DNA from 2 places in the Arthrobacter sp. Y3221157 genome. Region 1 is predicted to be linked to the other one. Evidence: predicted binding sites of a transcription regulator. Region 1 holds the regulator's gene; the other holds the start of a gene.
The links. The regulator LexA, encoded in region 1, represses DNA repair genes until DNA is damaged. The targets are predictions, from matches to a motif close to TCGAACANNTGTTCGA.
Positions count from the first base shown of each region.

Region 2: the regulator LexA is predicted to act here: its motif matches at 4,143-4,158, upstream of AC5RTT_RS08425 (DUF6504 family protein).

Region 1 is NZ_JBNHFD010000069.1:10,671-18,096, forward strand. Features, by position in the region: gene dapF (diaminopimelate epimerase) at 1-137, shown strand, start outside; gene AC5RTT_RS15300 (class I SAM-dependent methyltransferase) at 118-732, opposite strand; gene hflX (GTPase HflX) at 1,179-2,759, shown strand; gene AC5RTT_RS15310 (ATP-dependent DNA helicase) at 2,752-4,809, shown strand; gene lexA (transcriptional repressor LexA) at 4,880-5,614, opposite strand; gene AC5RTT_RS15320 (LysM peptidoglycan-binding domain-containing protein) at 6,045-6,458, shown strand; gene AC5RTT_RS15325 (histidinol-phosphate transaminase) at 6,572-7,426, shown strand, end outside.
Region 2 is NZ_JBNHFD010000022.1:16,194-23,619, reverse strand. Features, by position in the region: gene thrS (threonine--tRNA ligase) at 1-175, opposite strand, end outside; gene AC5RTT_RS08430 (DNA polymerase III subunit alpha) at 292-3,780, opposite strand; gene AC5RTT_RS08425 (DUF6504 family protein) at 3,777-4,115, opposite strand; gene AC5RTT_RS08420 (hypothetical protein) at 4,274-4,663, shown strand; gene AC5RTT_RS08415 (chorismate mutase) at 4,697-5,017, opposite strand; gene AC5RTT_RS08410 (VOC family protein) at 5,037-5,459, shown strand; gene AC5RTT_RS08405 (SOS response-associated peptidase) at 5,485-6,246, opposite strand; gene AC5RTT_RS08400 (mycoredoxin) at 6,378-6,635, shown strand; gene AC5RTT_RS08395 (lipoate--protein ligase family protein) at 6,669-7,418, opposite strand.

The sequences.
Region 1 (7,426 bases):
CAGAGGCTCCGGACACCTGGCGGGTCCACGTGCCAGGCGGGGTAGTAGGCGTGAAATTCTTCGCCGGACCGGCCGGCCACGAGCATGTGGAACTCAGCGGCCCGGCCGTCATCGTGGCTACCGGGACGCTTTCCTGACCTTTAGGATGCGGAAGGACTTGGACGTGGACTCGCGGGTCACGCTGAAGGAATCGTCCAGCTCCCCGGCGAGCCAGCGCTGGAGGGAATCCGAGCCCAGGTTCTTCTGAACCACCAGCCACGCAGCTCCACCGGGCGCGAGCCGCGGCAGCCACAGTTTCAGCAGCGAGTGAAGCTCGTCCTTGCCGATCCTGATAGGCGGATTCGACCAAATCGTGTCAAACCTCAGGTCCGGATCAACTGCCTCGGGCGTGCTGGCCACAACGTTCGACAGCCCGAGAGCGGCAGCATTTTCATTGGTCAGCGTGATGCAGCGTTCGTTCACGTCCACGGCGTACACATGTGCGTGCGGGGCACGCAGCGCCATGGTGAGCGCGATGGGTCCCCAGCCGCACCCGATGTCCAGCAGATTGCCAGTGGGCGCGGGCGCCGGAACCTCAGCCAGGAGGACCGCCGTCCCCTTATCGATGCCGTCAGGGCTGAAGATGCCGCTGGAAGTCTGCAGCCTACGTGTTTCGCCCGCGAGCTCTACTGTGAGGGGCTTTCTGGTGAAGGGGCCGGCGGGGGATGCGCTGAAATAGTGTGCGGACTCCATAACTGGCCAGAGTAGTTCCCCTTGCAGCGTAAAGGGAAACTGCGGACGCGGGGCCTCTGCTAGGGTGGAGGGCATGTTCCTGATCTTCGAGTAGCCGGTACGGGCACCGCCCGTCCCGCAGTCCGTCCTCCAGCGACGGCCAGTCCCACGGCGACGCAGGTTTTCATCACCTTCCGCTTGTGCACCGGACCAGACCCACAGTCTGTTCCGGCAGCCGGACAATACTCGAAAGTCAGCATCCGCTGGTCTATTCGCCGATTCTCCGGCACGTTCCCGTTCCGCCGCCTTCCGTGATGCGGCACCCGCGCCCGCGGCCGCCTTCGGCCCGCCGGCGCCCAACATCCCAGGAGAACTGCATGACCGCAGGCCGTCAGCCCAGCGCGAATACTTCCCCACAGACCAGCAATCGGCACTATTCTGGAACTGCCGAATCTTCAAAGGAGACCATGACCAGCCAGCCCAACACCGGATCCGAACCAGCCGCCCAGGACATGAGCCCTGCGGAAATCCAGGCTGTGATCGACCGGATTCTCTCCAAGGACGTACCGGCCAGGAATCTCAGCACGCCCCGCGGAGAAGAACGCGGAAACGGCAAGCCCGTGCTGGGTGCCGCACAGGCCATCTCCCGCCTGGACGAAGAGCACACCACGTTCGACGGCGACCAGCAGGACCTTGAGGAACGCCGCGCCCTACGGCGCACCGCCGGCCTCTCCACCGAACTGGAAGACGTCACCGAAGTCGAATACCGCCAGCTGCGCCTGGAGCGCGTGGTCCTGGCCGGGCTCTGGTCCGAGGGAACCCTTGCCGACGCCGAAAACTCGCTCCGCGAGCTCGCGGCACTTGCCGAGACAGCAGGTTCAGAGGTGCTGGACGGCCTGGTGCAGCGCCGGGACAAGCCGGATCCCGGCACGTTCCTGGGCTCCGGAAAGGCCCAGGAACTCAAGGACATTGTGATGTCCACCGGCGCGGATACCGTGATCGTCGACGCCGAACTTGCCCCGTCCCAGCGGCGCGGGCTTGAAGACATCGTCAAGGTCAAGGTCATCGACCGCACTGCCCTGATCCTGGACATCTTCGCCCAGCACGCCAAGAGCCGGGAAGGCAAGGCGCAGGTTGAGCTCGCGCAGCTCGAGTACCTGCTTCCCCGCCTCCGCGGCTGGGGTGAGTCGATGTCCCGCCAGGCCGGTGGCCAGGTGGGCGGTGCGGCGGCCGGCATGGGCTCCCGCGGCCCCGGCGAGACGAAGATCGAACTGGACCGCCGGCGGATCCGCACCCGCATGGCCAAGCTGCGGCGCGAAATCGCCGCGATGAAGCCGGCCCGCGAAACCAAGCGCGCCAACCGCCGTCGTAATGCCGTTCCCTCCGTGGCGATCGCCGGTTACACCAACGCCGGGAAGTCTTCCCTGCTGAACCGCCTGACGGACGCGGGCGTGCTGGTCGAAAACGCCCTGTTCGCCACGCTGGACCCCACGGTGCGCAAGGCAGAAACGGCGGACGGTCTGGGGTACACCCTGGCGGATACGGTCGGTTTTGTCCGGTCCCTGCCCACCCAACTGGTGGAGGCCTTCCGTTCCACGCTGGAGGAAGTGGCTGACGCCGACCTCATCCTGCACGTAGTGGACGCCTCGCACCCGGATCCCGAAGGCCAGATTGCTGCCGTCCGCAAGGTCTTCAGCGAGGTGGATGCGCGCAAGATCCCGGAGATCATCGTGCTGAACAAGGCCGACGCAGCGGACCCCTTCGTGGTGGAGCGGCTTAAGCAGCGCGAGCCGCGCCATGTGGTGGTTTCGGCGCGTACCGGTGAGGGGATCGCGGAACTGCTCCGCGTAATCAGCGAATCCATCCCGCGGCCCAGCGTCAAGATGGAACTGCTCCTTCCCTACAACCGCGGCGACCTGCTCAGCAAACTGCACGACTCCGACGCTGAAATCATCAGCCTGGACCACGTCGAGGCAGGTACCCGGGCCGTCGTCATGGTCCGGGAAGGTTTGGCGGCCGAACTGGAACCCTTCGTCGCGGATGACTGACCTCGTGGCCGGCGAAGCCACGGACACGGCCGGCGGGCAGTTCGCCATCGAGCTGCTCGACCGGGCCGTTGCCGCCATGGGCGGGCAGAGCCGCACCGGGCAGCACGAAATGGCCAGGCAGGTGGCGCGCGCCATCGAAACGGGGAACCACCTGCTGGTACAGGCGGGAACCGGCACCGGCAAGTCCCTCGCGTACCTGGTTCCGCTGATTGCCCACGCCCTTGAAAGCAACAAGCCTGCCCTGGTTTCCACCGCCACGCTGGCACTGCAGACACAGATCGTGGGCCGGGACCTGCCCCGCCTCCTCAAGGCGATCACTCCTGCCCTGGACCGGCCGGTGAAGGTGGCACTGGTCAAGGGCCGTTCCAACTACGTCTGCCGGCACAAGCTCGAAGGCGGGTTCCCGTCGGAGGAGCCCGCCGAGGGGCAGTTGTTTTCGCTGGGGGAGGACACCAGTGTTCCCCATTTTGCCGCAACGGTCGGCGGTCCCGCCTCGCAGCTTGGCAAGGAGGTAGTGCGGCTGCGCGAGTGGGCGGAGAAGACCGCCACTGGCGACCGCGACGAACTCCTTCCCGGCGTGACCGACCGCGCCTGGCGGCAGGTCTCGGTGACCTCGATGGAATGCCTGGGTTCACAGAAGTGCCCCCTGGCTGCGGAATGCTTCAGCGAGCTGGCACGCCAGGACGCGGCAGAGGCCGACGTCGTGGTCACCAACCACGCCATGCTGGCTGTCAGCGCCTTCGAAGGGCTGGCCGTCCTGCCAGAGTATGACGTTGTGGTGGTGGACGAGGCCCACGAGCTGCAGGACCGGGTCACGGGAGCCGTCACCGGCCAGCTCTCCGTGGCCATGGTCCACGCCGCCGCCTCCAGCGCGCGGAAGCACACGGCCATCACTGTGGACGCCCTCAACGCCGCCGCCGCCAACCTCGAACTGGCCCTCGCGGGCGCGCCGAACGGGCTGCTGCCCAACGGCCTGAACGACGAACAGCTGGACTGCATCGACCAGCTGCGTGAGGCCTGCCGCGCGGCGCTGTCCGATTCCAAGGGGGACAGCAGTACGACGCCCGACGGCGGGAGGCAGCTTGCGCGGTCCCGCCTGATGCTCATCCTGGAATTGTGCGAGCGGCTGCTTGCGGCCCGGGACAACAGGGAAGTGGTGTGGTTCTCGCGTGCCAGTTCCTTCGACCCCGGCCAGGGGTATTCGCAGCCTGACGAGTCCGCGCCCGTGCTGGTCAACATCGCGCCGCTGTCCGTGGCAGGCCGGCTGCGGGAGGGCCTCTTTGCCGATCACACCGTGATCCTGACATCCGCCACCCTGGCCATCGGATCAGCGTTCGAGCCCGCCGCCGGGGGTCTCGGCCTGGTGGGAGACGGCGCCCCCAGCTGGACCGGCGTGGACGTGGGCTCGCCCTTCGACTACCCGAAGCAGGGCATCCTGTACGTTGCCGGCCACCTGCCCAAACCGGGCCGGGGCGCATCGCCGGAATCGCTGGCCGAACTGGAGGCGCTCATCCGCGCATCCGGCGGTGGGGCGCTCTGCCTGTTCTCCTCACGGCGCGCCGCCGAGGAAGCAGCTGAGGCGCTTCGCCCCAAGCTCGGTGTGACCGTCCTTTGCCAGGGCGATTCCACCATGACGGCCCTGGTCAAGCAATTCGCCGACGAACCGGACACGTGCCTGTTCGGAACCATGTCCCTGTGGCAAGGAGTAGACGTCCCCGGCGGATCGTGCCGGCTGGTGGTCATCGACCGCATCCCGTTCCCGCGACCCGACGATCCCCTCATGACGGCGCGGTCCCGTGCGGTGGCGCAGGCAGGCGGCAACGGGTTCATGTCGGTGTCCGCCACCCATGCCGCCATCCGGTTGGCCCAGGGGGCGGGCCGCCTGATCCGGTCCACCGGCGACAAGGGAGTGGTGGCGGTGCTGGATTCACGCCTTGCCACCGAGCGCTACGCCGGGTTCCTGCGGGGGGCGCTGCCCCCGTTCTGGGCCACGACGGACCGGAAGACAGCGATCGCAGCCCTTGAGCGGCTTGCCGCGGAGGCCCACTGAAAGACGGCACCCTCCCAAACCGGGAAGGTGCCGTCTTTTTCGAACTATGGAGTTGTTGGTCCTGCTCTCCCTAGAGCGAGCGCAGGACGGAGACCACTTTGCCCATGATGGTGGCGTGGTCGCCAAGAATCGGTTCGTACTGGGTGTTCTGCGGGAGCAGCCAGGTATGGCCGTCACGCTGGCGGAAGGTCTTTACCGTGGCCTCATCGTCCAGGAGCGCCGCCACGATATCGCCATTGGCGGCATCCGCCTGGCGCCGCACCACCACCCAGTCACCGTCGCAGATGGCGGCGTCCACCATGGAATCGCCCGCCACCCGAAGCATGAACAGCTCGCCCTGTCCCACCAGCTGGCGGGGGAGCGGCATGACGTCCTCCACCAGTTGGTCGGCCAGGATGGGACCGCCAGCGGCGATCCGCCCGACCAGTGGCACCATGGCGGTGTCCACTGCGGTGGGCAGCTCCGTTACTGTGGCACCCGCATCCTGGGGCAGTGAAACCGAAGGACCGCCGGTCTTTGCGGGTCCGCCGTCCAGCGTGAGAGGCGTGAGTACCTCCATGGCCCGGGGCCGCTTCGGATCCCGCCGGAGGTAGCCCAGCTTCTCCAGTTGTGAGAGCTGGTGGGTGACGCTGGACAGGCTGGCCAGACCCACAGTGTCGCCAATCTCGCGCATCGAGGGCGGGTAGCCGTTCTCATTGACCGAGCGCTGGATGGTTTCCAGAATTTTCTTCTGCCGCGGCGTGAGCCCCTTCGCGGCCCTTTTCGGCTGCGAGGCTGCCCTGCCCCCGGTGGCTGCTGCTGCCATATTCGCCAATGCCTTTCGGTTGCCACCGGGCTTTCCAAGGCTCCGGACTGGGTGACTTGCCCTTTTGTCAGACCCTGCTGATCAACTTCAAGGGTGATTGTTTCCTGTTTCAAAGCTAGGCCAGCCACATTGCTTTTTCAAACATTTGTTCTAGCGAGTCTCGACATTATTCGTTGATAGGTGCTAAAACTGGAGAGGCAAAAGTTCGAATATGTGTTCTAGTCAAGTGCGCAGTATTCGAAAGACGTTCGAATACCGAAGCCGGAATGTCAGTGGTGCCGGGCGTGCTGGAGCCTGTACAGCAGAGAGGTGCCAGTCCCGGCCCCCCGGGGCGGTAAACGCACCAAGGCATTAGAGGCACTAACGGCACTACAGGCAACACAGCACGGTTGTTCCCAGGCAGCACAGTATGGTCCAGGAGGGCTCAGACATGTCAGCTATATCCGCTTCGCAGGCCAACGCTCCGCGGGTCCCTGCCCGGCAGGCTTTGCAGCACGCCACGCCCGGAACCCCGGGGGGCCCGGCGACCCTGCCTCCCCTTCGCCTGACCCGGCGGGGAAAGATCGTCCTGATCGGTATCCCGCTCGTGCTGCTGGCGGCACTGCTGCTGTTCCTGGCAGGGTTCTTCAACTCCCCGGCCAAGGCCTCCGACACTGCTGAAGACCTCACGGTGACCCCCACGGTGACCGTGACAGTCCAGTCCGGACAGTCGTTGTGGTCCATCGCTGGAACTGTCGCCCCCGACCGTGATGCCCGGGATGTGGTTGCTGACATCGTCCAGCTGAACAACCTCCCTGCAGGGGCGGTCCTGCCCGGCCAGCAGTTGTACGTTCCCACCAGCTGAGGCAGCATCCGCCCCAACACGCGCCGGGTGCGGCCTTGCCGCAGGCCGCACGCCCGGCGCGAACCCCGGCTGTCACATTTTCCGGTCTATGGGACGGCCACTAAACTGTTCAGGTGAATGACCAGCTAGAGCGTCTGAACCGGCTTCCCCTCCGCAGCAACCTCCGCGGGCTGACCCCCTACGGGGCGCCCCAGCTGGATGTCCCCATCCTCCTCAACGTCAACGAAAACTCGCACGGCGTTCCGGCCGACGTGCGGGCTGCCATCACCGCAGCCGTGGCCGAGGCCGCCACCAGCCTTAACCGGTATCCGGACAGGGAGTTCACCGAGCTCCGCCGGGCGCTGGCAGAGTACCTGGGCCACGGACTGGACGAGTCCAACCTGTGGGCCGCCAACGGTTCCAATGAAGTGCTCCAGCAGATCCTCCAGGCTTTCGGCGGTCCTGGCCGCACGGCGCTTGGCTTCCCGCCCACATATTCCATGTATCCGCTGCTGGCCAGCGGAACGGATACCGAATACATCAAGGGCGAACGCGCTGACGATTACGGGCTGAGCGCCGAATCCGCGGCCCGCCAGGTGAAGGAACTCCAGCCCAACATCGTCTTCCTCTGCTCACCCAACAACCCCACCGGCACCGGTCTCGGGCTGGATGTGGTGGAAGCCGTTTACGAGGCCGGAGCAGCAAGCCAAACCATCGTCATTGTGGACGAGGCCTACCACGAGTTCGCCCACGACGGCACCCCCAGCGCATTGACCCTCCTGCCCGGACGGGAGCGGCTTATCGTTTCCCGCACCATGAGCAAGGCGTTTGCCCTCGCGGGTGCACGCCTCGGCTACATGGCGGCAGCCCCCGAAGTCACGGATGCCCTGCGCCTGGTCCGCCTGCCTTACCACCTGTCCGCCGTCACGCAGGCAACAGCCCTGGCGGCCCTGCAGCACCGCGAAGCCCTCATGGCCGACGTCGAAGAC
Region 2 (7,426 bases), on a different contig from region 1:
CGCCTTCGACGTCGGCGCCCTCGGGAAGTTCGTGGTCCAGGTCCTTCAGTTCGCCGTTGACGCGGGCCACAACTACATCGCGGCGCTCAAAGAAGAGTTCCGCACCGGTTGTCCCGGTAGTCACCTTGGTCTCTTCGCCATCGACGACGAGGGTGATCTGCTGGGCATCTGACACGGGTGTCTCCTATTCAAAGTTCAGGCTTCATAGCTTGTGGCGTACGGGGACCACAGCCAGCCATCGTCAATGCTATCTGTTCGGTGATAGGCCGACCAACGCGGCGCACGGCAGTGTCAGCCGTTGAATCCGGTAATGGCGAGGCTTCTGCTGATCCCGTCCAGCGAATGTGGCACGTCCGGCGCCTGGGCGGCGGGATCCGGGAACGGCAGGGTTTCGGTCCGGCTCAGGTCCCAGGCCATGCTGGCACTCAAACTGATTCCCCGGGGACCGGTCCGCCGGGTGGTACCCCTGATCAGGAGCAGCCGGGTGCCGAACAGGAGCATCCCAGCTTTTTCCTGGGCCTCGTGGAAGAATACAGAGTCAACACAGCCGGTGCCGTCGTCGATGCTGATGAACACCACCCGCCTGCCGCCCCGCATGGGAGGCGTCTGGGTGGCCACACGCACCCCGGCCACCAGGACCTCCGTACCGTTGCGCAGGCCCAGCAGTTTGTCTGCGGTGGTGACGCCCAGCCTGTCCAGCAGGGGCCGGTGGCTGTCCATCAGGTGGGTACTGACGTCCACCGCCATCAGGTCAAGTTCTACCCGGACGTTTTCCACCAGGGTTGGTTCCGGCAGTCCCGGGGCGACATTCCGCAGTTCAACATCCCCAAGGGGCAGCGACAACTGTCCCTCCAGGACCTCGACGCCTTTCCTGCTGCTGCCGGACGCCTGGAGCTTCTGCAGATGCTGCACCAGGTCCGCCCGGTTGGCAGTACCTCCCGTCTCCCGGTGCAGCGAATCGAAGGCACCCAGTTGCGCGAGCCTTTTAATGTTTGGCTTGCTGATTTTCGACCTTGCCCGGAGGTCGGCCAGCGATTCGTAGGGCTGTCCGGCAACGATTCTCTTCAACTCTGTCCTGGAGAGCCCGTAAATACCGTTGAGGCTCAGCCTGATACCGAGTTTTCCGGCGTCAGGGCCGGACTGGGCCCGCTCCACCCGGTACTCTGCCTTGCTGAGGTTGATATCCAGAGGAAGGATCGGGATGCCCAGCCTTCTCGCCTCGGCAACCAGCAGCCGTTTGGGGTACATGCCCGGATCGTGCTCCCACAGCCCGGCAAGGAATGCCTCCGGGTGGTGGGTTTTCAGCCAGGCTGACTGGTAGGTGGGCACAGCGAAGGCCGCACCGTGGGCTTTGCAGAAACCGAAACTGGCAAAGGTCTTGAGGGTGTCCCAGACCTTGTCAACGACGTCCGCTGAATACCCCTTTATTTTTGCCTTCCTTCGGAAATAGTCTTCGACGCCGGCTTCGCCCTCTTCGCTGCTCAGGGCCCTGCGGAACTCGTCCGCTTTGGCCAGGCCGCACCCGGTCATGACGTCGAACGTCCTCAAGATCTGCTCGTGGAACACGGTCACGCCGTGTGTTTCCGCCAGCACCGGTTTCAGGTCGGGGTGGGGGTAGACCTCCGGGGCAAACCCGTGCCGGTGTTCAAGGAAGGGCCTCACCATATCCGACTTCATGGGCCCGGGCCGGAACAGCGAAATATCGATGATGAGGTCGTTGAATTCACGCGGGGCCATCTTGCCGATCAGCTCGCGCTGGCCCGGTGATTCGATCTGGAAGCAGCCTAAAGTGTGCGTGCTGCGGATCAGTTCGTAGGTGGGCTCGTCATCGAGCGGCACGGCGTTGAGGTCTATGTGGCCGTTGTCAGCAATATAGGCCGGTCCCGAACCATCCGCCCCGGCAGGGTGCCGGCCGGCAGTAACAACCTCTTTCTTTGAAGGATGAATCCGGATGATTTCCCGGACCGCGAATGCCATGGCGCTTTGCATCCGCACACCTAGGACATCGAGCTTCAGCATGCCCATGGGGTCCATGTCGTGCTTGTCGAACTGGCTCATGGGCAGCCCCAGTCCGCTGGGCTGTACCGGGGTGCGGTCCAGGAGCGTGGCGTCGCCGAGGATCACCCCGCAGGGATGCATGGAGATGTGGCGTGGCAGCCGGTCAAGGCGTTCGGTCAGGTCCACCAGCAGATCGAGCTGCTGGTTGCCGTCGGCATCGCGCTGCTCAACCCTTCCGGCAAACTCCTTGAGTTCGGGCTTTTCCTGCAGCGCTTCACGGAACTTGCGGGCTGAGAAGCGCCACAGCTGCTTGGCGATCTCCCCCACTTCGCCGTCATCCATGCCGAGCGCCATACCGGCATCGCGTACCGCTCCCCTGGCCCGGTAGCCGTTCTGCATGCTCATCAACGTGACCCGCTCCGCACCGAACCGCTCGAAAATCCGCCGGTAGACGTTGTGGCGCTCGGCACTTTCGACGTCGATGTCGATGTCCGGCAGGGTTGCCCGGTCCTGGGAGAGGAAACGCTCGAAGATCAGGTCATGCTGGAGGGGGTTCACGTGGCTGACGTCGATGAGGTAGTTCACAAGGCTGGAAGCGCCGGATCCGCGGGCCGCAGCCCGGACACCCATGTCCTGGATCATCCTGGACACCTCTGCCACTGTCAGGAAGTAGGAGGAAAAACCGAGGTTCCGGATGATGCCCAGTTCATGCTCAAGCCGGGACACCATGGTTCTTTCCGCCGCCCCGCTGATGCCTGGAAACCGCCTGCCGATCCCTGCATTGCAACGCTCCACCAGCTCCTGATGCGGGTCCTGGCTGATCCCCAGCACGGCAGTCTCCGGCACAACAGGCTGCTTCCACCCCATGTCGGCAGCGGGATCAATCCGGCACAGGTCGGCGAGCGCCTCGGTCTGCGTCATCAGCTGCTTCAGGTCAGCGGCACCGTAACCTGCGGCAGCGATGATTTCCTTGCCGAGCAGGAGCATCTGGTCAGCAGACTTTAGCCAGCCCTGGCCGGTGGGTTGCAGCAGCGGTTCGGTGGCGAGTTCCGGAAGCGATTTCAGGGTCCTTGCCGAATCAAGAACATCAGCCGTGGGTGCGCCGTCCGCAGCACAGTACCGGACTGCGTTGGTCAGAATCGCCGGTACGTGGTGTTCCTCGGCAAGCCGGAGCATGCGGACTGCGTGGGCAGTGCTCAATGGTGACCCCGGGGCGCTGAGCTGGGAGACAACCTCTGCCACCACCGTCCCGGCTGGCATGGCATCCAGCCATTGCTTAAAAAGGGTACGCGGGCGTAGATAGCGCCGGCCTCCCATTGCCCGGCCAACATCCGAGTCCGGGCCGATCAGGACAGTCAGTACCGGCTTGAGGGTCTGGGGATCAAGCGTCCTGGAGGCAAGTTCGGCACGTGTCACGGCAACCGGTACCGCTCCCCCGGCTTTTCCCGTTGTCCGTGCGTGGGCATCGGAGATCAGGCGGCACAAGGCCCGATAGCCGGCACCGTTGTTGTGCCCGCGGGCAAGGACAACCACCCTGCTTGCCACCTGGGTACGGTGGTCGCCGTCGTCGTCAAGGACCGCAAGGTCAACTCCCACGATGGGATCCAAACGGGCAGCCATGCAGGCCTTAAGGTGCTTGATGGTTCCATACAGGCCGTCGCGGTCCGTGCAGGCAAGGGCGGTGGCGCCGTCCGCGGCGGCAGCCTGTGCCAGTTCATCCGGCCAGGAAACCCCATAGTGGGCGCTGAATGCGCTGGAGACGTGAAGGTGCGTGAAGCTCATGCTGTTCTGGGCCGGAGGGCATCATGGATCCGCACGAGCCGCCAGCGGCCACTGCGGATATGGCGGGAAAGGTCAAGGGTCAGTGGTTCACTGTGCGCCGTGCTTCCGGCGGCTCCCTCCGGGGACGGCAATACCTGCACCCGCCAGATTTCATGGTCCACCACCCCGGGACCGCTCCCCAAAGGCGCCCTGCTGTCTTCCGCCCACCACTGGCGGCGCTCATACCAGCGCATTGGTTCGGCACAGACATCGTAGGACCTGCCGGCCCAACCAAGGCTTACAGGCTGGCCCTCAGGAGAGCACAGGACATCAACGGATTCGCTGAACATGCCCATGTCGCCTCCCGGAATACCTGACCCTATTCGAATATGTGTTCGAACAGTTCAAGTCTACGCCCGGTTCAGCCCAATGCATAGAAAGTGGCCGCGGGGCTTCCCCGCCGTTGCCGGACAAGGGGGTGGACGGAGCGGAAAGCAGGGAGCAGGATGGAGCCATGGAAACCCAAGACGCACTCCTCAAGCAGGCAAGCCTCAAAGCACAGGACTCCACCCTCGTGGCCACCTTCGACATCGACGGCACAATTCCAGGGTCCGGCGCATATGTCGTGGGACTGGTCGGGGCCACCCCGGATTATTCGTCCCAACGGCGGCTGTGCATTGAGTTCATGAACGGGGAGGCCATTGCCTTCTACTCGTTCAACCGCGAACAGGGCATTGAGGAGAACTACGACCTGTCAGGTGTATCGCACTCCGAAAACACCATTACCGGGCAGTTTCCCAAGGCAGCCATCAATGGGCTGGGGCAGGGGCATGTCATCTCCGCCTTCAGTGAGGCGGACGGCCGGGAATTCCAGTCCGGCGTCCCGGTAGAGGAAGCCCTGTAAGGCTTCCTCTTTTTTCTTGCCCTGGGGCGAGGTTCAGCTGGATTCTTTGTGGACCCGCATCTCGAGTTCAATGAAGCCCGAGATCATGGCCCGGTACGTGGATTCCACGATGTCCGGGTCAATGTCCTTCTTCTCAGCGGCCGAACGGACGTGTTCGATGATCCGTTCCACGCGGTCAGGCGCACGGACCTCCGCGTCGTCGCCCTTCAGGGTGCCGGCGATGCGGATCAGCCGTTCGCGGCGGGCGATGAGGGTGACGATCTGTTCATCCACCTCATCCACAGCAACCCGGACGGCAGCGAGCTGTTCCTTGTCCGCCAAAGCGTCCCGATCGTTTCCTTGAATAGTTGCCATCGTCTGACAGTATCGAAGCATGCAGCCAAGAGTCGACTTCATTTCACTGGGCGTCCGCAGCGTTCCAGCGTCCAGGGCGTTCTACGTGGATGGCCTGGGCTGGCCGATCCACAAGGAGGTTGCCGGGGACGTGGTGTTCATCCAGGTCAACCATGGCCTGGTGCTTTCACTCTGGGACGCGGGGCAGATGCAGGCGGAAGCAGGCGTCAGCGCCCCGGGGCCGGTCCCCTCCATCACCCTCAGCCAAAACCTGGCGAGCGTTGAGGAGGTGGACCAGGTAATGGCGGAGGCGGCGGCCGCGGGTGCCGCCATTGTTGCCGAGCCGGTCACCCAGCCGTGGGGCGGCTATACAGGGTACTTCGCGGACCCGGACGGTTTCCGCTGGGAAGTGGCGTACAACCCCACCTGGGCTGTGGACGACGACGGTTCAGTCACCGTCTAAGTCAACGCCGCCGGGGCGGGGACTCCTAGAACAGCGCCTCCACGGGCGTGATCAGTTCCGGACCGTTGTTGCGCACGTTCCCGACTTCCTTGCCCACCGACTCCACGCGCCAGTCCGCAGCAACGTCCTTGACGCCGGACCGCACGAGGTCCACCAGGCCGGCGGCATCATCAGCTTCCGGGTCCAGCCAGGCCTGCATGGTGGCCTTGTCCATGGGCAGCGGAACCCGGTCATGCAGGGCAGTGAGCTTCCCGAACACTGTCGATTCTGATCCCGGAGGCGGTGTGTCCGTTGTCAGGATGGAGGTGGAAAGCATCCACTGCCCGGGCTCGCCGGCCGGCACGGAGGGGTCCCTCCACCATTCGTAGAGGCCGGCAAAGACCAGGCCCCCGTCTTCCCCGGGATGCACGTAGTAGGGCTGCTTGGTCTTTCCCGGGCCCTGCTTCCATTCGTAGTAACCGTCCGCCGGGACTGCACAGCGCCGCGACTGGACAGCCTTACGGAACGCCGGCTTCTCCAGCACGGATTCGCTTCTGGCATTGATCATGCGGGAACCGATGCCCGGATCCTTCGCCCAGGAAGGGACGAGCCCCCAACGGGCAACATGCAGCTGCCGGACCTGCCTGCGCTCCGGCCCGTCATCCACCAGCCGTTCCAGGACGATGGGGACGTCGTCAGTGGGCGCCACATTCCACGACGGCGGAATGCTCACCTCGTCCTCCAGCTCGGCGTCGAATTCCGCCAGGAGGTCCCCCACAGCACGTGCCATCACATAGCGTCCACACATGGCTCCAGCATGCCATCGGCGACATCTGCTGTCATCCGGGCCGTCCGGGAAGCCGCGGGCGCACGGGAATAGGGGGAGGCACGCTACCGTTGACAGGAACGGAACCCTACATCGACACAGAGGAGACCCCTGTGGATTTCACTCCCGAATCCGGCACAATCACCATGTTCTCCACCACCTGGTGCGGCTACTGCAACCGGCTGAAGAAGCAGCTGGATGCGCAGGGCATCGGCTACACGGAGATCAACATCGAGGAAGCGGATGGCACCGCCGAACTCGTGGAGCAGCTGAACGGCGGCAACCGCACCGTTCCCACCGTCCTGTTCTCGGACGGTTCGGCCGCGACCAACCCGTCAGCAGCCGAGGTTAAGGCGCGCCTGGCGGCATAAGCACCGCCAGCCGCACACACTTCGCCATGCGGGTCATGCCCCCAGGCTGCTGAAAGAAGCAGACTCCAGGGCGGCATGGCCCGCATACGTTTGCAGCAGCGCGTCCTCAACGGCCTGGACGGTGGCACCGGGCACCAGGTCTTCGACGGCGCCCGCAGTGGCAGGCTTCCATTCAAGCCCCAGGGCGGCGTAGCTGTCCGTCAGGACTTTCCGGATCGGGGCGGAGTTTTCCACCACGATCACGGAGCTGAACAGCCAGCCGCCCGCCACGACCCGCTGGGCCGTGCCCACGAGCTTGATCCGGTGTGAGGAATCGTCCGGATGTGTTCCGTGGACGCTGAACTCGCCCGGGCAGTACTCCCCCGGTATTTCCCCCACGGCGGCGTGGACGCCGACCGACTGCAGTGCCTGGGCGAACAACTCCCCGAAGTACCCGAAGCGGGTTTTGGAGCCGGCGATCGCATCCGCGTCCGGCTCGATGTGGTCCACCACCAGGGTCCCCTGGTGATAGGCAGCGGCGCGTCCGCCGGCCCTGCGGACCAGCGGTTCAAAGCCGTTGTCACGGCAGGCGCGGGCCGCTGCTTCAAACCCCGGCAGGCGGGTGTCCCGCTGTCCGAACGCCACGGTGGGGGCGGGACGGTAGAGCCGAAGAGTGGGGCCGATCTGCCCCGACCTGGCCTTTGCCAGGAGCTCCAACCCGAATTCCAGGTCCCGCCCCGCTCCCAGCGAAACTTCCTGCCGCACCACTGTCAGCGTGCGCGTTTCCTGAACGGGGTGATGCATGGTGCCGG